Regions from separate parts of the Brevibacillus sp. MER 51 genome, predicted to be linked through region 3. Evidence: riboswitches for the same ligand, from Rfam matches in the RefSeq annotation. Region 3 holds a riboswitch; each other region holds the start of a gene.
What was found. Region 3 has a riboswitch for S-adenosylmethionine ahead of M3630_RS13095 (homoserine dehydrogenase). Riboswitches for the same ligand answer to the same signal wherever they lie in the genome.
Positions count from the first base shown of each region.

Region 1: it holds a riboswitch for S-adenosylmethionine, as region 3 does, so the genes downstream of both, mtnK (S-methyl-5-thioribose kinase) here and M3630_RS13095 (homoserine dehydrogenase) in region 3, are expected to answer to the same signal.
Region 2: it holds a riboswitch for S-adenosylmethionine, as region 3 does, so the genes downstream of both, M3630_RS24790 (homocysteine synthase) here and M3630_RS13095 (homoserine dehydrogenase) in region 3, are expected to answer to the same signal.

Region 1 is NZ_JAMAUS010000008.1:171,672-178,920, reverse strand. Features, by position in the region: gene M3630_RS18385 (ABC transporter ATP-binding protein) at 1-933, opposite strand, end outside; gene M3630_RS18380 (ABC transporter ATP-binding protein) at 953-2,695, opposite strand; gene M3630_RS18375 (GNAT family N-acetyltransferase) at 2,832-3,407, opposite strand; gene mtnA (S-methyl-5-thioribose-1-phosphate isomerase) at 3,506-4,546, opposite strand; gene mtnK (S-methyl-5-thioribose kinase) at 4,543-5,772, opposite strand; SAM riboswitch class I at 5,906-6,051, opposite strand; gene M3630_RS18360 (anti-sigma factor) at 6,148-7,249, opposite strand, start outside.
Region 2 is NZ_JAMAUS010000014.1:103,834-111,082, forward strand. Features, by position in the region: gene M3630_RS24780 (MFS transporter) at 1-1,082, opposite strand, end outside; gene M3630_RS24785 (ArsR/SmtB family transcription factor) at 1,079-2,128, opposite strand; gene M3630_RS24790 (homocysteine synthase) at 2,282-3,586, opposite strand; SAM riboswitch class I at 3,676-3,782, opposite strand; gene M3630_RS24795 (rhodanese-like domain-containing protein) at 4,094-4,405, shown strand; gene M3630_RS24800 (SCO family protein) at 4,487-5,113, shown strand; gene M3630_RS24805 (YqzG/YhdC family protein) at 5,110-5,448, opposite strand; gene M3630_RS24810 (hypothetical protein) at 5,552-6,322, shown strand; gene rnjA (ribonuclease J1) at 6,421-7,249, shown strand, end outside.
Region 3 is NZ_JAMAUS010000005.1:190,619-197,867, reverse strand. Features, by position in the region: gene M3630_RS13110 (cyclase family protein) at 1-160, shown strand, start outside; gene M3630_RS13105 (DinB family protein) at 178-705, shown strand; cobalamin riboswitch at 726-932, shown strand; gene M3630_RS13100 (hypothetical protein) at 1,089-1,226, shown strand; SAM riboswitch class I at 1,322-1,428, shown strand; SAM riboswitch class I at 1,493-1,604, shown strand; gene M3630_RS13095 (homoserine dehydrogenase) at 1,692-2,957, shown strand; gene M3630_RS13090 (CapA family protein) at 3,020-4,189, opposite strand; gene M3630_RS13085 (VOC family protein) at 4,268-5,083, shown strand; gene M3630_RS13080 (NUDIX hydrolase) at 5,109-5,516, shown strand; gene M3630_RS13075 (CcdC family protein) at 5,552-6,031, opposite strand; gene M3630_RS13070 (MFS transporter) at 6,129-7,249, opposite strand, start outside.

The DNA.
Region 1 (7,249 bases), on a different contig from region 3:
GTTCATATCACCGAGCTTCGCGCGAATCACCGCATAGTAGCGAGAGCTGTACCTTTGATATACGTAGACTAACAGAACGAGCACTGGCACCGTCAAAAAGCAGAAGAGGGCGAGCTCAGGCTGCAAAAGGTAGAGCGCGATCAAGATTCCAATCAAGTAAAGACCGTTCTGTACAAATGTGGCGAGCACACTTACATACAGCTCACGGATGGCTTCTGTATCATTGCTCACACGGGAGACAAGCGCACCTACTGGCGTTTTGTCAAAAAAGGCAACCGGGAGCTTTTGCAAATGGATAAACAGCTTCATCCGCATTTGCTGAATGATGCGCTGGGCGATCTTTTGTAGCCACAAAATCTGGACGTAGTTGAAACCAGCTGAGAGCAAGATCAGTGCTCCATAACCTACGGACAGCCAGACAATAGGCAAGACATCCCCTTGATACATCTCCTTGACTTCCTCTGCGGTCAGCCGAATGCCTGTGGAGGTCATCTTTTGACCTGATTGATCCTTCGTTGTTACCTCGAAGCGTTCCCTGCCGTTTTCTGGCGTAATCAGGGTGAATTGCTTCTCTGTGTTTGGATTCACTTTGCCGGAAACCAGGTAATAGGTCGTGCCTTCAGTCAGTACCGTTACTTCTTTTTGATTGATCCTGTCCAAAGCAAGACCCGTCTTCGCTGCGACATCTTCACGAATATAGTTCGTACCGTTCAATGAGGCGACTTGCACCGCTGCTTGTGGTGGCACTTCGTCCAGTTGATACCAAGGCTTTTGGATCGCCAGAATGTGATTATCAATCATGACCTTGGCTAAAAAAGGACCCGCCAGCTCTGCACTCGTCCCCAGCAAGAGCAGGAACAGCGCGCCCAGTATTTGCTTTTGAAATGGCCTGGCGTACTCGGTCAAACGCCCCCATACATTTTCTTTGCTCATGAAACGCTTTCCCCCTCTCTCAACCAGCCACATCCTGTTCCATTTGCTGACGACGGTACTGCTCTGCATACCAGCCGTTGCGCTGCATCAGCTCATCATGTGTCCCCCGCTCGACGATCTGCCCCTCATCCAGCACGAGAATCAGTTGAGCGTGCTGTACCGCAGACAGACGATGGGCCGTAATAATGGTCGTTTTATCCGCGCGCTCCTGTCGCAAATGACGAAGAATGCTTTCCTCCGTCCGCGCATCCACAGCCGATAAAGAATCGTCGAGAATCAGAATACCCGCATCCATCAAAAGCGCACGTGCAATGGAAATGCGCTGTTTTTGTCCCCCGGAGAGGGTGACCCCCTTCTCTCCAACCATGGTTTGCAATCCATCTCTGAATTGCTCCAGATCTCTCTTCATCTCCGCAAGCTCCAGCGCATGCATCACTTCCTCGGTCGTCGCTTGTGGTTTTCCGAATGTAACATTTTCTGCAATCGTCCGTGAGAACAGCAAATGCTCCTGAGGCACGTAGCCGATTTTTTCCCGCAGCGTATCAAAAGCAAGTTCTTCAATCGGGATGCCCCCGATAAATAGGGCATGTTCCTGCATCTGATATTGATGCAATAAGGCACGGCACAACGTCGACTTGCCGCTTCCTGTCCGTCCGACAATCCCAAGCGTCTCTCCTTCATCCAAACGAAACGAGATGTCGGTGAGTGCCGGCTTGTCAGTGCCCGGATACGTAAAGGAAAAATGGCGTGCTTCCACGGTATTGGCGATTTGACTCGTGACCGGATTCGCTGCCTCTGTCACATCTGGCTGCTCCACCATTAGCTCTGTAAAACGCTTATGGGATGCGCCACCGCGCTGCAACACATTGACCAGCCAACCAAAGGCGAACATCGGCCAAATTAAAAGTCCCAAGTATAAATTGAACGCAACCAAATCCCCTAAGGAAATGGCGCTGGTGAACACCAAATACGTCCCATAGCCCAGCCCGATCAAAAAGCTGAAGCCAATAATAATCGCGATCGTCGGCTCGAACAGGGCGTCGATCCGCGAAACGCTCACATTTCGCTCCAACGTTTTCTCACTAACCCGGCGATATGCCTCGATATCGGCCTTTTCCTGAACAAATGCTCTCAATACCCGAACGCCCGATACGGATTGTTGAACATGATCATTCATCTCTCCGAAGGCTTCCTGCGCCAAGTAAAAACGCTCATGCAGCAGCCTTCCATAGTACGCTGTTGACCAAGCCAAAAACGGCATCGGGATCAGTGCAGCCAGTGTCAGCTTCCAATCAATTGCTGTTACCATGACGCCTAGTGTTAACAAGGTCATGAACAACGCATCGACAAGCGTAAGCACCCCTGTACTCGCCGTTTGTTCTATGGCAGGAATGTCGTTGGTGGCGACAGCCATCAGATCGCCACTGCGTTTGCGATGAAAAAACGACGGGGTCATTCTGGTCAAATGGGCAAACAGTCGCTCGCGCAACGTCCTCTCGAGAATTAAAGCTCCTCCATTTAACAAATACCGCCAGAGAAACCGCAATCCATACAAGCTAACACCCAATACGAGCAAGATGACCACTGTTTGCGTCAAATCAGCGTCCGTCAGGGAACTGTTGCGAATCGAATCCACCGTGTCCCCGATTAATTTCGGCGGCCAAAGCATGAGGACGTCGATGATAAACAGCACAGCGATTCCAATGACGTACCGTTTCCAATAGGCGCGGAAAAACCAAGATAATTGCCGAAGTGTCTGCATGTATTTCACCTCTATTTTTTTCAAGCCTAACAGCACGACTAAAAAAGGGCTTGCGAATCACACGCAGCCCTCTTGATCTGTCTTCACCATCGTAATTTACAGAATTTTCATTGTCAATCGATGCATACAGTTCAATCTAAGATTTTTTATCGGTTTTCCAGTCAAGCCATTCCTCTTTTAGCAAGCTGTAAGTAGCATGATCCACGTAATGATCGTACAGGAATTCATTCCGGCGCAGTATCCCTTCCAGTTGAAAGCCTAATCGCTCCGGGATCGATCTGCTCTTATAGTTTTCTGTAGCAGCCTGAATCGTTACTTTTTCCAAATCCCATGACCCGAAGATTAATACGTCCAAGTAGGTCGCCACTGCTTCTGTCATCAGACCCTTGCCCTGAAATTGCGCACCCAGCCAATAGCCAATGGACGTCTTTTTGTTGATCCAATCTATCGTATGTACGCCGACCGTGCCAGCCAGACGTCCTTGGTACCAAATGCCATAGTTGATGCCGCGATTATCGTTGTACTGATGGATCGTCGCTTGGATGAATTGACGAGAATCCTCTACCTTCTTCGTATAATTCAGCCACGGCAGCCATTCCATAAGACTCTCCCGGTTCGAATCCGTAAGCAAAAATAACTCCTCAGCATCAGCTAATTCTAATTGTTTCAAGTACGTATCTTCATTGATGGTTATCCGTTGAATCGTTTGCATACGAATCTCCCCTTTTCTTGGATATTTTACTAGGAAACACCAAAATGGGCAAAAAGCGCCCGCCAGAAACAAAGGGCGAACGCTTATAAAAAGTTCTTTTATTTTTTGCTATTGCCGATCTCTTCCGGCTTGAAAATGCCTGTCTCCGTGACGATCGCTGTAATGTACTTCGCAGGCGTTACATCGAACGCAGGATTGTACACCTTGATATCGTCTGGAGCTACCTGTTTGCCCAAGCCATGGGTAATTTCCTCGGCTGGACGTTCTTCAATCGGAATATCTGCGCCTGTCGGTGTCTCCAGATCTACGGAGGACAAGGGAGCTGCCACGTAAAAAGGAATGCCGTGAGCTTTTGCCAAAACCGCTACCCCATACGTACCAATTTTATTGGCGACATCTCCGTTCGCTGCTACGCGGTCTGTACCCACGATGACAGCCTCTACTTTCCCTTGGGACATCACCATCGCCGCCATGTTGTCGCAGATCAGCGTCACATCAATCCCTGCTTGCTGCAATTCGAATGCAGTAAGACGAGCGCCTTGCAGGACAGGACGAGTTTCGTCCGCGTACACCTTTAAGTTCCAGCCGCGTTCCTTTGCCAAATAAAAGGGAGCGGTAGCCGTACCGTACGCTGCCGTAGCCAATGCTCCTGGATTACAGTGCGTGAGAATTCCCATACCGTCATGCAACAGAGTCAGCAAATGCTCTCCGATGGTCCGGCATACTTCAGCGTCTTCCTTTTGAATCGCCAGTGCTTCATCGAGCACGGACGCCTTCAACTCGGCAATCGACCCACCGCTTTCTTTTTCAACACGAGCCTTGATGCGATCCAACGCCCAGAACAGATTCACGGCTGTCGGACGGGAAGAGCCCAAGTAGTCTGCCTGCTGGTTCAGTTCCTGCCAAAACTCGTCGTAGTTACTCACTTCACTGCCACGAATGCCCAGGTAGAGCCCGTAAGCCGCCGCCATGCCAATCGCTGGTGCGCCACGGACTTCCAAGCGTCGGATGGAACCCCATACTTGCTCGGAGGTGGTCAAGTTCAAATAGATCGTTTCTACTGGCAGACGCGTCTGGTCAAGCAAGACCAATGCGTCATTCTCCCACTTAACAGGTGCCAATTGGGTGCTGGTTGTCATACTGTTGTAGCCTCCTGATAGTAACGTTCGGTCACAGTGCGTACGATGTCCGTGATATCTGTCGATTCGTCGATGCCGCCGCGACCGAGAATCAACGCTTCTCCTATCGAGAGCGCCAGACGTTCTGCTTCTGCGCGAGTCTGGTCGTCTTCAATGGCATTCAGGTCTGCTACGCCTGCCAAGCCGATGACACGACGCAAGATTTTGCAGCCTGCATAGCCTGCTGTATCCTGAATCAAGCGCTTCACGTAGCTTTGCCACAGTCCTTCGACATGAGCGCTGCGCTCTTTGGCGTGCTTGTGCCAGAGTTGAACGAATTGCGAAACGAATTCATTCCAGACATCCTCGACCGTTTCCAGTAAGTATTCGCGGTACGCTTCCCGTTCTCCTTGATCTTTTTGCAAACCGTGCTGGCCTGCGTAGTTGAGCAGCAGATTGGCAATAACCGCCCCGATGTCAAAACCGATTGGGCCGTAGTAAGCGAACTCTGGATCGATTGCTTTCAAGCTGTTTTCCGTGATGAAAATACTTCCGGTATGCAAGTCGCCATGCAGCAGCGCTTCCGAGCGCGTAAGGAAATCGTATTTCAGCTTGGCGATTTCCAGCTTCAGCGGCCGGTTGTTCCAGATCGCCTCGACTTCGCGGCGAATCAACGGATTGAAATCGTTGGTAGGCGCATTTTCATATGGATCGGTAAAGACGAGATCTTCTGTGATTTTGCATAATTCTGGATTTATGAATGTTCCGACTAGCGCTTTTTTATCGTACGGATGCGCGCCCAGATCGGATGTGAAGAACAAGGTTTGCGCGAGAAAACGGCCAATTTGCTTCGCGAATAGTGGGTACCGCTTTCCTTCGATCAAACCTTTGCGCATGATGATGTGGTCCCCGACGTTTTCCATGACAGTCAACGCAAGCTCCCCGTCGAAATGATACACCTGCGGCACCAGGTCTGGAACGTATTTGTGCTGAATGCGGAGTGCCTCGCTCTCGATGCGAGCCCGATCAATCGTAAGCGGCCAAGATTCTCCCACGACGCGGGCAAAAGGCAGTGCTTGCTTGACAATGACGCTCTTACCGGTTGCCGGCTCCTGAATGTCAAAAACCAGATTGAGGTTACCATCCCCGATTTCACGGCTGGTCAGCTCTGCTCCTTCGCTAAAAAGATCCGGTATTGCTTTTACGTACTCCACTGCTTCCTGTTCAGACAATGCGCGATATGCCATGATTTCAAAACTCCCCTCTACGTATTTTTCCTCTATCTCTACTTGTTTTGTTTGTGTCATGAGAGCAAAAAAGACCTCTTTTCCCGAAGAAAAGAGGTCGCTGTCGTCACGTGTAAGAACCGTGTTGATGTCCCCCTTATCTTCCAGACCACTTTTGTTTCTGCAGGAATTAGCACCGTGCATGTCGCCTGTCAATCAGTCGCTTCCTCGCGTCTGAATGGCGTCATGTCGGTTGCCGGGTATCATCGGGCCAGTCCCTCCACCTTCTCTGGATAAGGTATCCAAAACGTATTCGGTTTTTGATTTAGTTTGAATCATACAACCAACGCTTCCACGATGTCAACACCCTTTTGTGCAAAAATTCGCACCTTGCTATCAATAGCTGGATTGTGTTCCCGATGCCGCAGGGCGATCCCAATTCCACCAGTCTACTTTGCCCAATAACGCTGCTGTTATCGACTTTTCGGCCTTGAGCTTCAACAGTTCTTTCGTAGGTCCAGTGAGGACGGCGCCGTAGATTCGCACTCCGTTTTGCTGCATGTAGTTGTATCGTTCGGCTATCTGAAGGTCGCTACGAAATAGCAAAGATCCGCCGACATCGCGAGCCAGATCTTCTTGCTCAGATAAGTACTTCATCTCTTCCAAGTAGGCGGCCATTCTCCTGTCCCCTTCCCCGTTTACCCGAATGGGCGCATCTCCGTAATCCAGTTCATGCTGCGCAAATCCCCACACGTACCCGGGACCGAGAAATCGATTTGCCCCATCGTCTTCTGCTTGCTTTCGCTCCACCCCTGTGTCTACCGCAAACCAAACCGTATCTTGTCCCGAAGAGGTGACATGGCGGGAAACCAATTCATAGTACTCCTCGTACGTCAGGAAGTGATCGAAGGAAATCGCGAGCTGAGAAACGGTCCCCTCAGGTAGCTTCTCCATCGTTGTCCAGGCAGGTACAGTGCGAGATTCCGTATCCCCCATTTCCCCGTCTGTCGGATAACGGAAATACAGCTTCTGTTCCCTGACCCCGTTCGTCCATTGCGGCTTGGCATTCACGTTCCATAGCACATTCGTACTCTCAAAACGACCCGCGACCTTTTCTTCCCCCCCAACCCGCTCACGTAGTTCCATACTGATGTTTCCGTACAGCAATCCGACCTGCGAGCCACTGCTCCCCACTCTCACACCTGGCTGCGTAAAATTGACTATCGACTTCGCAACGCGGAACAGATCTTCATGCATCAGCGACCCGACCCAGCCATTCAAAATCAGCAACACAACTCCGGCCAAAAAGGGAATCCCTATGGTGAACCCAGCGTTGGACAACCGATTTTTCCATTTCCCCCGGCGCACAATGGCACGCTGTTTTTCAGCCGACAGTGTTTCAGGCTGGTTTATTTTCACCTTGTCCTCCCCCGTTTCTTCCCCCAACAAAAGCCTTTCCAACCGCTGTGCGTACTCCACGTCAGCCGCTATTTCTTCC
Region 2 (7,249 bases), on a different contig from region 3:
GGCATCGTCGCACGCACGATGAGTAAGCGGACAGACAGTACACGCCCCATTAGCTCGGAAGGAACGTGAAGCTGATACAGGCTTGTGCTGTGTACCTGGAAAAAGGGAGCAAACAGACCAGCCAGTAGTTCGATGGTGATTGCGAGCCAGATGTCATGAGTACAGCCTATCGCAACAAAGCTCAAGCCACCTAGTACCAGTGATCCCAACATGATCAGGGGCTGTCCGAAGCTGCTACGGAAGCGAGGGACGAGCAAGGAGCCGAAGAAATATCCCAATGGATAGCCAGCCAAGAACAAGCCTACATGAAACGAGGTGCCTTGCAGCTCGCCGGCTACAAAAGGCAGGTTTAGTACGAGTGTGACTCCGACAGCAAATTGGACGAGAGCTGAGTACAGGCCAAGCCAGAGCAGAAGGGGTTTCTGCCAAAAAATCGCTAGACCAGCCTTAAACATGACGAACCAGGATTGCTTCTTGTTGGCAGTATCCGCTGGGGCGATTGGACAAAGAACCAGAAAGAAACCGCTGAGCGCATAGCTGATCGCGACCAATGCGAGTACGGCCTCACCACCAATACTCGCCACGAGAATTCCAGCCAAAGGCGGACCTGTAATCAAGGCAATTCGCAGGACGCTATCCAAATAGGCATTGGCTTGGAGGAGTTGCTCTCTTTTGACCAGAGCAGGGAGGAGCGACTGACTGGCTGGCACATACAGCGGTTGGACGAGACCGTTGATCAAAGAAGTGAAATACAGCGGCCAGAGTGATTCTGTCCCGGAAGTAATGACTGCAAAGGACAAACAAAACGCAGCAGCTCGCATCCATTGAGAAAAAAGCATGACACGCTTCTTATCGAATCGGTCGATGTACGGCCCGGCTACCAACTGAATCGCAAGCGACGGCAAAAAATACAGAAGCCACATCTGTCCGACCGCACCTTGTGAGCCTGTTGCCTGATAGATCAACCAGCTATTGGCGAGGGTACCGAGTGAGGCGCCGAGTTCTGAAATGAGCTGACCGAAAAGAATCCAACGGTAAGAACGCTGCTGCCAGACAGAGGCTTGTACCGCGGTTTGGTTCATGGGTTGCTCCTGTTCAGGAAGTCATCCCACATCAGGGGAAGCTTGTCCAGCGTATGACGGCGTAGTCTGTAACGGGAGCCTGCTTGTTCAACGAGATGGGCAGACCGCAGCATGGACAGGTGATGGTGCACGGTCGATTTCGCCATGGAGAGTTGATCGGTTATCTCTTGCAGACTCAGGTCCTTTTCCGCCAGCAATTTGATCATGCGTAGCCTGTGCTCGTCTCCGAGTGCTTTTAAGGCTTGCACCAGTGAATGGGGTGGCTGATAAGGATCTACAGCATCGTGCAAATTTTCGTCGGCCACAGGGTAATAAAAAATTTTCGTCCCGACAGCATCGGCCTGTACGGTCCACGGGCGATAGATCGCTTGTGGAATCAGCAGTACGCGTGTCACGGAAGGCTCAGGGAGGTAGTTCGAACCCGTCGCATACTCTACCAAGGCTTCCGGGGTGAGCTTTCCTAGCTTGTTTTGCTTTTGCGACCAATCCCGTTCTAGCATGCGAACGATTTCTTCCTCACGCGGCTTGATGTGAGTGGTATACCAGCCTTCCATCAATTGGAGAATATGGCCCCGCAGCTCTTCTGCATCAACGGAAGTAATATGGCCGATATACGATTCAAAAAAGAGGTGCGCACGGCACGCTTCCTGCAAAGCGGCGCAATCATCTTCGCTTCCTTGTGCAGCCTTCCGCCGTGCTTCCTGCATATTTTCACCGAGATAAGGGAGGGCCTCGTATCGGAGCTGTTCGGTTGAGAGCTCTCTGACATACGAGAGGAAGGAATCCAGATCAGCGAAAGGGCAGAGATCAAGCAGTTGCAAAAGCGTCTTCCACGTGTTGTGCTCCTTCGCATATTCGACCTCTTGCCGTACAGAAGGTGATAGCTCGTCCAACAGTTGGCGCCAGTAGGCAGGAGGGTGTTCCATCGTGTGATGCAATTGATCGTAGGTAGCGGCAGCGATTCCCAGGGCAGCTTCGAATAAAGGAGAATACGAGAGATCAACCCGGTAGGTCGTTCGTTCACTGCCAATGTTCAAAATCTTCATGTGATCATCCTTCCAAAATTTGTGCATGATTGTATTTTATAAATACCGAATGTTAAATTCAATGTTTTTCGAACGAAAATAGAAAAGGAAAAGAAGAATCACAAAATCTCTATCCAAAGAGATGACATGATTCTTCTTTCTGTAAAGGTATGGTTAACCTACCGTGGATAATTGCAACGCACGCTGCAGGGCTTGCTCCAAATCGGAAATGATATCGTCAATGGATTCTGTGCCGACGGAGAGGCGAATAAGTCCCGGGGTCACTCCGGCTGCTGCCTGCTCTTCTTCCGTCATCTGCTGATGTGTTGTGCTTGCTGGGTGAATGATGAGTGACTTGGAGTCTCCGACATTTGCGAGATGAGAGAACAGCTTCACTGACTCGATCAATGCTTTTCCTGCCTCAACGCCACCGCGAATGCCAAAGGTCAGAATCGCGCCAGCACCTTTTGGCAAATATTTTTGGGCCAATTCACGCTGGGAGTCTGACTCCAATCCCGGATAACTCACCCACTCTACGGCAGAGTGATTGGCAAGGAATTGGGCTACTGCCAAGGCGTTTTGGCTATGCCGCTCGATGCGCAGATGCAGAGTTTCTAATCCTTGCAGGAACAAGAAGGAGTTGATCGGGGCGACTGCTGCTCCGATATCGCGCTGGAGCTGAACACGGGCCTTGATAATATAGGCAAGCGGACCGACTGCTTCTGTATAGACGACGCCATGATAGCTGGGGTCTGGTGTAGTCAGACCTGGGAATTTTCCGTTGTTCCAGTCGAATTTTCCAGAGTCTACAATGATACCGCCAATTGCCGTTCCGTGGCCGCCGATGAATTTGGTGGTGGAGTGCACGACGATATCGGCCCCGTGCTCAAAAGGACGGCACAAAATCGGAGTTGCAAAGGTGTTGTCCACGATCAAAGGCACGCCATTTTCGTGAGCAATATGGGCGATCGCCCCGATATCAGCGACATCAATGCGCGGGTTTCCGATTGTCTCGCAAAACACGGCTTTTGTCTTTTCATTGATATAGGACCGGAAATTTTCCGGATTGGATTGATCTGCAAAATGAACCTTGATTCCAAGGCGTGGAAGCGTGTGGGCGAACAGGTTGTAGGTACCGCCGTAGAGGCTGCTGGAAGCAACGATTTCGTCTCCTGCATGCGCAATATTTAAGATCGCGAATGTAATGGCAGCTTGCCCGGATGCGGTTGCGAGTGCGCCAACACCACCTTCAAGTAAGGCAACGCGCTTCTCAAACACATCCTGCGTGGGATTCATGATACGTGTATAGATGTTCCCAAACTCTTTTAAGCCAAACAGGTTGGCTGCATGCTCCGTATCGCGGAAAACATAGGAGGTCGTCTGATAGATCGGAACAGCACGCGAGCCTGTTACAGGGTCAACCTCCTGTCCACCGTGTACCGCAAGTGTTTCTGGCTTCCATTGTTGTTGATCGGACATGTCCATCTCTCCTTTTACTATGGGGAATCGGCAAATAAAAAAACGGAGCATTCTCCTGAGAAGAAGAAGCTCCATCATGCACGGGCTTTTGTTCATCTCTCAGAATCACTGGATTCTGCAGGAATTGGCACCATGCAGCTAGTCTGCTGGTTGCCGGGCTTCGTAGGGCCTGTCCCTCCACCGCTCTTGATGAAAACAATTGTTGTCGTAATTGTATGAAAATAAAGCCTTGCTGTCAACGATAAATATACAGTTATCGGGGAGGTTTTTATGTATATATGAATGAAGGTGGTTCACTCATGCCATTAATTTGTAACGGTTTTGTCTCAAGCTGTTCACATCCCGTGTGGCTATTGCCGCAGCGAAATAGGAGATAATGGTAGAAAATGGGGAGTATGGATGCATGGTGAAGCCAAGTGCTCTTCGCGTTAGAAAAGTAAAAAAGCGTGTGATATCATGGAGGTGGTTACAACTGATCTGATTGTACATATAGGAGGATAAATAGCGATGAGCCATGGAGTAAAGGAAATTACACCACAAGAGCTGTTGGAAAAGCTGGAAGCCAAAGAGGAACTGCAAGTCATTGATGTACGTGAAGTGGAAGAGTGGAATGCAGGTCACATTAAAGAGGCAAAGCTAATCCCGCTCGGCTTTTTGCCACATCGCATTGATGAATTGGATAAGAACATTCCGATTGTGATGGTTTGCCGCAGTGGTGCCAGAAGCAATACAGCTACAGAGTATTTGAGTGCACAAGGATACGACGTGGCAAATATGGTTGGCGGCATGCTCGCATGGCCAGGTGAAGTGGAACAGTAAGACGTGATAGAAACAGTGTGAATGCCTCCCGTGTGTAATCAGGAGGCATCACGCATGGGACAAGCAGGGAGGTAGCAACCCGTGAGTGAAGGAGCACAATTGCAGCAGGAATCTGCAATGAAAAAACATTGGTTTCCTGTGTTAGCTGGTATTATCCTTTTGGCTATCATCGGAGTATTTGGTTATAATTACATGACAGAAGAGAAGATCGAAGTGTTGAAGCCGATCGCGGATTTCACCTTGGACAACAGTGACGGAACAACCTATACATTTAATTCAAGTGCTGGCAAGGTACGATTGGTAGAGTTTATGTTTACCAAGTGCCCGGATATTTGTCCGGCGACTACGTTCAACATGGCCAAACTGCAAGATCAGCTGAAGGAAAAGGGACTGTTCGGAGACAAAGTGGAGTTTGTTTCCATTTCTTTTGACCCTGATAACGATACACCGGAAGTCTTGCAGGAGTATGCAGCCAAGTTCAAGGCAGATCAGAGTGGCTGGAAGTTCCTGCGTGGGGACGCTCAGGATGTAGAGAAAGTGACGAAGGATTTTGGTCTGATGGTCATTAAGGAGCCAGATGGTTCTTATTCACATACGGCTCGCATGTTCCTGGTGGATGGAGATGGAAACATGCGTCGCGCGTACGGGATGGCAGCCAACATGGAACTGGATGTCATGATGAAAGAGATGGTACAGCTCGCTGACTAGCGGGTCTCCTCATAGGAGATGTTTACGACTTCTTCTGTCTGATTCACGAATTCAATATGAACGAGTAACGCCCACCTGCGATTGCTTTCTTGAAGCAAGAGCTTAAACGTCTCTTCCGACGTGGTGGGCGTTTTTTGTTTTCGTCCGACATGCAGGTAATCCACAATTTGAGCGCTTGGATATCGCTTCATCGTTTCCTGCATTGCGAGTCTGCCCCATTTTGCATAGGAAGGCTGGGCATAGGTAGGGACCGTCTGAAAGATGAAGAGGAAAAGTACGATAGAGAGAAGGGGCATCATGTTCCGATAGCGAAATAGGCGACGAGCGGTTTGCACTTGCTGATCCCTCTCCTTTTCGAAATGGCTTGCCATGTATTTTGAAGACTTTTCGGAATATGATTCGTAGAAAATAATGACAATGAAGTGCGGGAGGTATTCGATGCATTACTTGCTCATTCCCTTATTTGGCGTTCCTGTGTTAGTGGGGGTTCTTGCGGCGATTTTCCAAAAGCCTCCTTTCTGGAAAAAATGGGGGCTCACGATTGCTTCAGCCGTATTGATTTACGGGGGCTGCTTTGCCGCGAATGTATATTGGCAAATGAAGTATGGCATTCCTGTTCTGCCCACGGAGGCCGACTTGGAGGTATTTTTCTATTTTTGTATCCTGTTGGTGTTTGTTTGTATCCTCCTGTATATTGGCTTTTTGATCACGATGAGAAAACAGTTTTGGAAGATGAACCTCGTTTTTCTATGCACAGCTTTTGGTTTGTTTAGCTTTTTTGCTGCTGCCTTTTTAGGGATGGGTCCCTTTTTGAAGAAAGCGGAGTACGTTATCGTCGTACAAAAAGCAAAAGACCAGTGGAAAGAGGCGAAGATGGACAATGAGAAGCCCATTGACCTCGCCCTCGTATACAGCAGACAAGAGTGTACGAAAAATTGTGCCGGGTATCCTTATTCAAGCCTCATTCTGGTACGGAATCAGTCGGACCAGCCGTTGGAGATCGATTTGAAGCTGCGATTGAAAAACAAAAGCGGCGCCGTATTAAAAGAAGTCGAGGCCGTACCACTACAACTCTCTTCAGGAGAAATTACGGAGGTATGGACGGGCGATTCTTATGCGAAGCACGACTTCTGGGCGAGAGCTAGTGTCGTTACCGATGAACGAGTTGCCGATTTGGAGTATCAGTATTCGATTATTGACCGAAGATGAATGTGTGGAATAGACAAGACTGGGTGAAACGAACGTCTTACGTTGTGATATAATAAGAATGGCATGCTTGGTTCGGATTCCCATAATCATGCACGACGATGTTAGGAGGAAAGAGTTTGAGCGACGTTAAGATTTTCGCGATGGGCGGCCTCGGCGAGATCGGAAAAAATATGTACTGCGTCGAGTATGAGGACGAAATCATCATCATTGACTGCGGGGTGAAATTCCCCGAGAACGAAATGTTCGGTATCGATCTGGTTATCCCGGATGTTTCCTATTTAGTGGACAACCAGCACAAAATCAAAGCACTTTTGTTAACGCACGGACATGAGGATCACATTGGCGCGATTCCTTATATTTTACGGCAAATCAAGGTGCCGATTTACGGTGGTCGTCTGACCCTGGGCTTGGTCAAGGCGAAGCTGGAAGAGCACCGTTTGCAAAATGAAGTGAAGCTGATTCCGATTTCGGAAGATACGGAAATTCCTTTTGCGAAGCTGAAGGCGACATTTTTCCGGACGAACCACAGTATTCCAGATTCTCTGGGAATTGTGCTCCATACACCAGAGGGAATGGTCATTCACACGGGTGACTTCAAGTTTGACATGACACCAGTCGGACAAACAACGGAGTACGGAAAAATTGCACGCATTGGTGCGAGCGGAGATGTTTTGGCGCTTTTGTCCGATAGTACGAACAGTGAGCGTCCTGGATTTACGATGTCAGAGAGATCGGTAGGGGAAGGGATTCTCGATGTGGTACGCAAAGCGCGTGGACGCATCATTCTGGCTACCTTCGCTTCCAACGTGCATCGTCTGCAGCAAGTGGTAGATGCTGCAGAGCAGTGCAATCGCAAAGTAGCGGTTATTGGCCGCAGTATGGAAAAGGTATTCTTGATTGGTCAAGAGCTGGGCTATATTCAGATGC
Region 3 (7,249 bases):
GGGAGTCATTGTCATTGAAGGCTTGCGGCTAGCAGAGGTCCCGCCAGGCGAGTACTTTCTGGTAGCTGCCCCACTCAAGCTGATTGGCACCGATGCAGCCCCGGCAAGGGTCCTACTGTTTGAAGGTTTACATAGCAATTTGTCTATCGAAACTGAATGACGAGGAGTGGGAAGCATATGCTCAGACGACCAGAGCGGGATGAATACGCTGCTTATTTTGACTATTATATTGGACTTGTACCCGAGGGGGAGCTGCAAACGATCCTCACACAACAAGGAGAGAGGCAAGTCGCATTATTTTCCTCACTTGCGCCCGAGCAAATGGATTATCGGTATGCACCAGGCAAATGGACGGTAAAAGAGGTTTTGGGTCATCTCGTCGATACAGAACGCATCATGAGCTATCGCTTGTTAAGAATCGCGAGAGGAGATCAGACACCCCTCGTTGGTTTTGATGAGAATGCTTTTGTCGAACACGGGTATTTTCAGCTAAGAGACCTGTCTGATTTACTGGAAGAGTATAAGGCTGTTCGTGCTTCCACCATCGCGCAGGTCCGCGGAATCTCTCCGGAAGCATGGTTGCGTACAGGACTTGCCAACGGAAACAAACTATCTGCAAGGACATTGGCCTACGCGATTGCTGGACATGAAGCTCACCACACTACCATTTTGAAAGAGCGGTATTTGGGGGAAGGTAAAATGTGAGGGTAGTAGTGAGAAAGACAATTTCATAGGTGGAAACAGGTTCTTTAGGGCGTAAACATATTCGCCACAAGGATAATAGGGAAGCTCGGTGCAAATCCGACACGGTCCCGCCACTGTAAGAGGGGAGTCAGCGTCCAACAAGCCACTGGTCTATCCAAATAGACGGGGAAGGCGACGCTAGACGATGAACCCATAGTCAGGAGACCTGCCTGTTTCGACAACACTGATAGACCTACGGGAGATAGGGAGGTGTTAGAGATGGCTTGCGAAAAACAGCGAGTGGACAAGTACGTCCCTCTTTTTCTGGCATTTTCTAACGATCGTCACGGTCGAGCGGAAAATGCTTTTTTTATTTTGGGCAGGATAAAAGAAGAGGAGGGCGTATGATGATTCAAGTTTTTATTTGCCAATGGTGCGGATATGTTGAGGAAAAGGAGCTGCCTGAGGACTGCCACGAGGGCGTGTTTCATTGCACTTGCTGCAGTATGGAAGAGGTAGAGAGCCTGTTCACCTACAACTGAAAGCTTTGCCAAAATCAGCTTGCAATCAGAAAAGAAAGAATTTTGTTGACGCTTGCCTTGGAATTTCTTAGAATAAAGCTCAACAGCATAAATGGTTCTTATCCAGAGAGGTGGAGGGTCTGGCCCGATGAAGCCCGGCAACCGTTGCATATAGCGACAAGGTGCCAATTCCTGCGAGACGTTTCGTCTCGAAAGATAAGAAGCGGGTTACTCCATTGGTAGATGAACCTTCTTCTTAGCGAAGAAGGTTTTTTAATTTCATATTTTCTTTATCCAGAGAGGTGGAGGGACTGGCCCGATGAAGCCCGGCAACCGTCACGCATATTTTGTGACAAGGTGCCAATTCCTGCAGGACATATACGTCCTGGGAGATAAGGAGGGGGAGCATTAGCTACTTACAAGCCTTCTTCTTATCGAAGATGGCTTTTTCTTTTTATCCAAAATTCGGGGTATGGGGTGGTTAGAATGAGTGCAGAAGTGGTACGCGTAGGATTATTGGGATTGGGGACAGTGGGTGGAGGCGTAATCAAAACGATTCGCTCGCAACAGGAGAAGCTGGCTACTCGTCTGGGTAAACGAATTGAGATCGTCAAGGCATTGGTGCGTGACTCGGAAAAAGAGCGGGCGGTTCATGTCGACCCGGCTTTATTGACAACAGATTTTGAGGATGTATTGAGAAGCGATGTGGATATCGTGGTGGAGGTCATGGGTGGTGTAGAACCTACCTATGACTACGTTCGTGCTTTGATCGAAAAGGGCTGCCATGTGGTAACGGCCAACAAAGAGCTCCTGGCGAAAAAAGGAACAGAGCTAGTCGATTTGGCAAATCAGCATCAAGTGCATCTTGCCTATGAAGCGAGTGTGGCAGGGGGCATCCCGATCTTGAGTGTGCTGAGGCAGTTCCTTCGCACGAATGATATCCAAGGTGTTCGCGGTATTCTCAACGGAACAACGAACTTCATCTTGACGAAAATGGAAGCAGAGCAGCTCTCATATCAGGAGGTGCTCAAGCAAGCGCAGGAGCTGGGCTATGCGGAAGCAGACCCTCGTTCGGATGTAGAAGGCTTCGATGCTATGTACAAATTGTATATCTTGGCACAGCTTGTTTACGGAGAATCGCTGCCTTTAGCGGATGTTGTTCGTAAAGGAATTGCAGATTTGTCAGCAGGTCACATTCGGATTGCAAGCGAGCTGGGGTATCGGATCAAGCTGATCGCGCAGGCCTATCAAGCTGAGAAAGGAATTCGCCTATCTGTTGAACCAACTATGCTTCCGCTGAGCCATCCGTTGGCGCAAATCCACGACGCATTTAATGCTGTCCAGCTATCCGGCAACATCGTGGGGGACTTGCTGTTTACAGGAAGAGGGGCAGGAGAGCTTCCTACAGCAAGTGCAGTCGTGGAGGATTTGGCCTATTTATTGACACAGCCATTCACGCCGCATCCTACCTGGAAAGAAAAAACGGCTGACAAAGCTGGAGCTACATCGGACTCGGCAGAACACGTCCTGTGTTATCTTGAGGGCTCATGTCATACTGCGACGCCAGACCGAGTCTTGCATTTCCTTCAGCAGGCAGGAGTGAACGTGCATAAGCTAAAAGTCCAATTCGATTTGGGTGGCGTCTTGCGCGCAGGCTTGATCGTGACAGGAATCAGTGAAGAGCATGAGTCTTTCTTGAAAAATGATTTTGGCTTAGAAGTGCGCTGCTTCCCTGTTCTTGAATCTGCGTAAGGAAGAGGAATCATATGAAGAAAAGCCGTATTTCTAGGTATCTGGAAACACGGCTTCTTTTGTCAGGGGGCAGTCTCCACCGCATTAGCATGTGGCTGCACACGCCCGTCACTTTGAATGTCGACACTCTCAGAAATGGATTCGATGCGTTTTAGCAGGGCAGCGCCATTGCTTTCATTCATGGGTACGGCTTGTCCCAATTCTGCGTGAAACGGAAGCATCGTCAGTTCACAATCGCCGCTTTTCGTACAGCTTGCTTGCAGGACCATCGTTTCCCAAGTCTTGGGTTCGTTTGACCGTGTAAAAATGAAATTGCCAAGACTGTACGCAATCCATTTGTCGTTGTATCGTTCAAAGCCTTGAAGTACGTGGGGATGACCGCCAACAATCAAATCTGCACCAGCATCGATGTAGGCACGGGACAGCTCTTTTTGATGATCGACAGGATAGTCGGAGCGTTCCTTGCCCCAGTGTGCAATCACCACGACGAGATCAGCTTGGCTGTTCGCATCCTGGATCGCTTTCACTGCCAGTGTAGGATCATAGGAAGCGGCCATACCTGGCTGGGAATCTCCTGCAAACCAGCTCGTTTCGGGAATGACCCTGCTGAAGCCGAGAATCGCGATCTTGATGCCGTTCTTTTCTATGAATACAGGTGAATAGGCACGGCTGGCATCTTTACCGGCGCCGACGTATTCAATCCGGTTTTCGTCCAAAGCGTCAAAAGTATCCAACAATCCTGGAACTCCTTGGTCCATGGAGTGGTTATTGGCGAGATTCACCACATCAATCCCCGCGTTTTTCATGGCAGGAACAGCAAGTGGCGATGATTTGTAGACATACTCCTTGTTTTGAGCGGCAACACCTGTGGCGGTGATCGGCGTCTCCAAATTGGCAATGGTGATATCATCTTGCAAAAAGAGCGAGCTTACATGTTTATATGGGTAGTCATAGCTGTTTGCGAGTAAGGTTTTCTCAACATTTCCTGACATCATGATGTCACCGACAAAGGTGAGCTGCACAGAAGTCTTTTGGTTTGCGGTATTGTCAGGAGTAGGCTGTGTGTTCGGGTTGGCATGTTCTCCATCCATGGCAATTTGGAATAGGTAGTAGGTTCCGACGACGAAGATGGCCAACAAGCTAAATAGGAGCGTGTTCTTTCCCATACGTACCCATTTTCTGCGTGAGCGCTTGCGCCGAGCATGTATCCGGCTTGATCTGTTCTCGTTCATTTTTCCCCCTTGCCTTTCTATCCTTACATAAATGAAGTTTGATATCCTATAAGTAATACGAAAAAGGGGCGAAAAAAGGTGCGATTAACTTTTGATCATTTGGTTCATTTTGTACAGCGGACTCCACAGGAAGCAGCGGAACAATTTTGCCAAGCGGGTTTTCATGCGGTAGCTGGAGGGCGTCATGCGTCTTGGGGGACATGGAATAGCCTTAGTTATTTCGGGCTTTCTTATGTTGAATTTTTGGCGGTTGAACACCAGGAGCTTGCTCGACAATCAGAGAATCCGCTCGTACGTCAATGTATCGAGGATGAAGCAAAGGGGGAAGGATTCGGTCAGATTGCGCTTCGGACCAACGAGATGGATGCGTGGGCAGAGCGCCTGCGAAGCCAAGGCTTGCAGGTTACTGGACCTGTTGCGGGAAATCGTACGCGTGATGATGGTACGACGCTTCGGTGGCGGATGTTGTTTCTCGAAGATACAGATAGTGCTCTTCTCCCGCCATTTCTCATTGAATGGTCGCAAACGGATGAAGAGAGAAGAGAAGATTTGACGAATCGCCGTATGATTGCCGCACATCCGAACGGTGCAGCTCATCTCCAGTCAGTAGGCTATGCAGTAAAGGATCTGGAAGAAGCGACAGCCCGTTGGCAAAGCTGGTTTGGGTGGGAGAAGAGCGAAGTATTCCACGATAAAAAACTGGGGGCTATCTGCCAAGCATTTGAACTTCCGGGGGGAAATGTAGTGCTTTGCCAACCGACTGAGGAGGGATTGGCGCAGACGGCATGGAAAAATCGCGGGCAAAGACCGTTTTTTGCGAAGCTCGCAGGAGCATGCAAGAATAGCGAGTATAAGATTGGTGGAGGATCTTACTTTCTGGCAGCGCTGGAGTAGTCGTTTAAAAAAGGGAGGCGTACATATGGGATCACCTCGGCATACGATTTCCGCAGCAGCGATTATTATCAATGAGCGTCAGGAGATTTTATTGATCAAGGGTCCGCGCAGAGGATGGGAAATGCCCGGTGGAAAAGTAGAAGAGGGCGAATCTCTCAAGGAGGCAGCCATTCGAGAGACGAAGGAAGAGTGCGGTTTAGAGATTGAAGTGACGAAATTTTGCGGTATTTTTCAAAATGTGAGGAAAAGCCTCTGCAATACGCTATTTTTAGCCAAACCGATCGGCGGAAAATTGATCACGACCCCGGAATGCTTGCAGGCCGTCTTTTTTCCGGTAGAGGAAGCGCTGGAGATGGTCACCTGGAAAAACTTCCGGCAACGGATTGAATTGTGTTTGCGAGAAGAAGAGCATCCGTTTTATGTAGAATTTTAAGAAAGAAACCACCTCGCATTGGAGGTGGTTTTGTATTAGGTGCCAAACGTCTTTTTGGTTAAGTTCCGGTACATCACCAGCATCGCGATACGCCAAGGCACGAGCATACCGAATGCGAGCAAGAAGAACAGTCCACCTGTTTGAATCGGTGTAAAGCTATCATTGATCAACAGTTTAATAATCAGCCGGATGACCAACAGACCGGACAAAATGAAGAAAAACGCACGGGACCGTTTCAGATATACATCTTGCCCAATGATTTCAAAACGTGATGTCATAATCAACGGAATCGAAAAGATAACCCCAACCACAAAGGCTGCAATATCAAACTTGGGCGGTAATTGCGCCTCCGGGAACAAAAACATCGCAAACCCTGTCGCCATAAAGAATGGTGGCAAAATAATGCTTTTTGCAGAAGCCGGCTTTTTTTGCCGACGCATTCTCAAAAAGATCACTGCAATAGCCATCACGAGAGGCAGCAAGATTCCCAAAACGGGAGAGGAAAGTATCTGCATGGAAAAACGCCTCCATAAGTGTTCAACATACTTCAATAGTGTACACCAAAGCATGGTCGATAGGAAAGCGTTTGTCATGGTACGTTATATGCCGATACTAGGCAGCTGCTTCATCGTGTGAGCGAACATCCAGCTTATGCTTTTTACTGTAGATGAAAGTCAACAAACCAAAGAGCAATGTCAGCGAGCCGATGAAGAGGAGGTAGCCGCTAATGCCGAGAAGGTCCAGCCCAACTCCTGTAATTGCGAGAGCCAACAAGAAGAACCCACGATCCAGCATGCTTTTGAAAGAAAAGAATCGCCCTTGCTGGTGTGGAGGTAGGCGCTTCTGGAAAATCGTTGCGATGACCGGGAAGAAGAAAGCAACGACAAAGCCGAACACGGAGAAGGAAGCAAGCACCATGAATTTGTTATCCGCGAATGACATGCCAAACTGGGACAGTGCGAAGAAGAAGAGCATGATGGTGGACGCTGCCACGAGGTTTCTGCGGCCTATCCAACGTTTGGCCAAGAGCCCTCCAATCAAAATGCTGATTCCTTCTGCTGCATAGATCCATCCCATGAGCTGAGGTTCCTGCTGCAGCTCGCTAAAGTTCAAGATCATCAGGTTCACACCTCCAAGGAACAAGGTGATCAACCCATTATTAATCAACCCGACAAACAAAGCCGGGTCTTGTCGTGAGATCGTCAGTACTTCGCGGAACTCCACTTTTTCCTGAATTTTCCGAGAAGTGACGGGTGGAATACGGAGAAAGAGCGTAACTACAGCGAGTACTGCATACGCGATGATAGAGCAGACATATAGCATGGACAGGTCCATGGATGCGACGAGTATACCGCCGATTGCTGTTCCTCCAATGCGCGAGAGGGTAGAGATATTCAAATATGCGCTGTTCGCCTTGAGTAACTCGTCCTGGGAAAGGATGGCTGGCAAGGAAGCCTGCACGGTCGGAAAATAAAAAGCAGCAGAGCATTGCATCACGATCAAAGATACGATCATCCACAGAAGAGAATCGTTTGCAAGAGCAGGGAACATGAAGACTGGGCTGAGTGTTCGGACCACACTGGCAAACAGCATGATCTTGCCTTTGTCGTACATGTCAATCACCACACCCGTTTTTGGGGCGAGGAGAATGCTGACCACCAATCCACACATCAGAATCAAGCCCTTCACCGTATCAGAAGGAACAAGTTTCTGCATGAACGCAAGATTGGCAA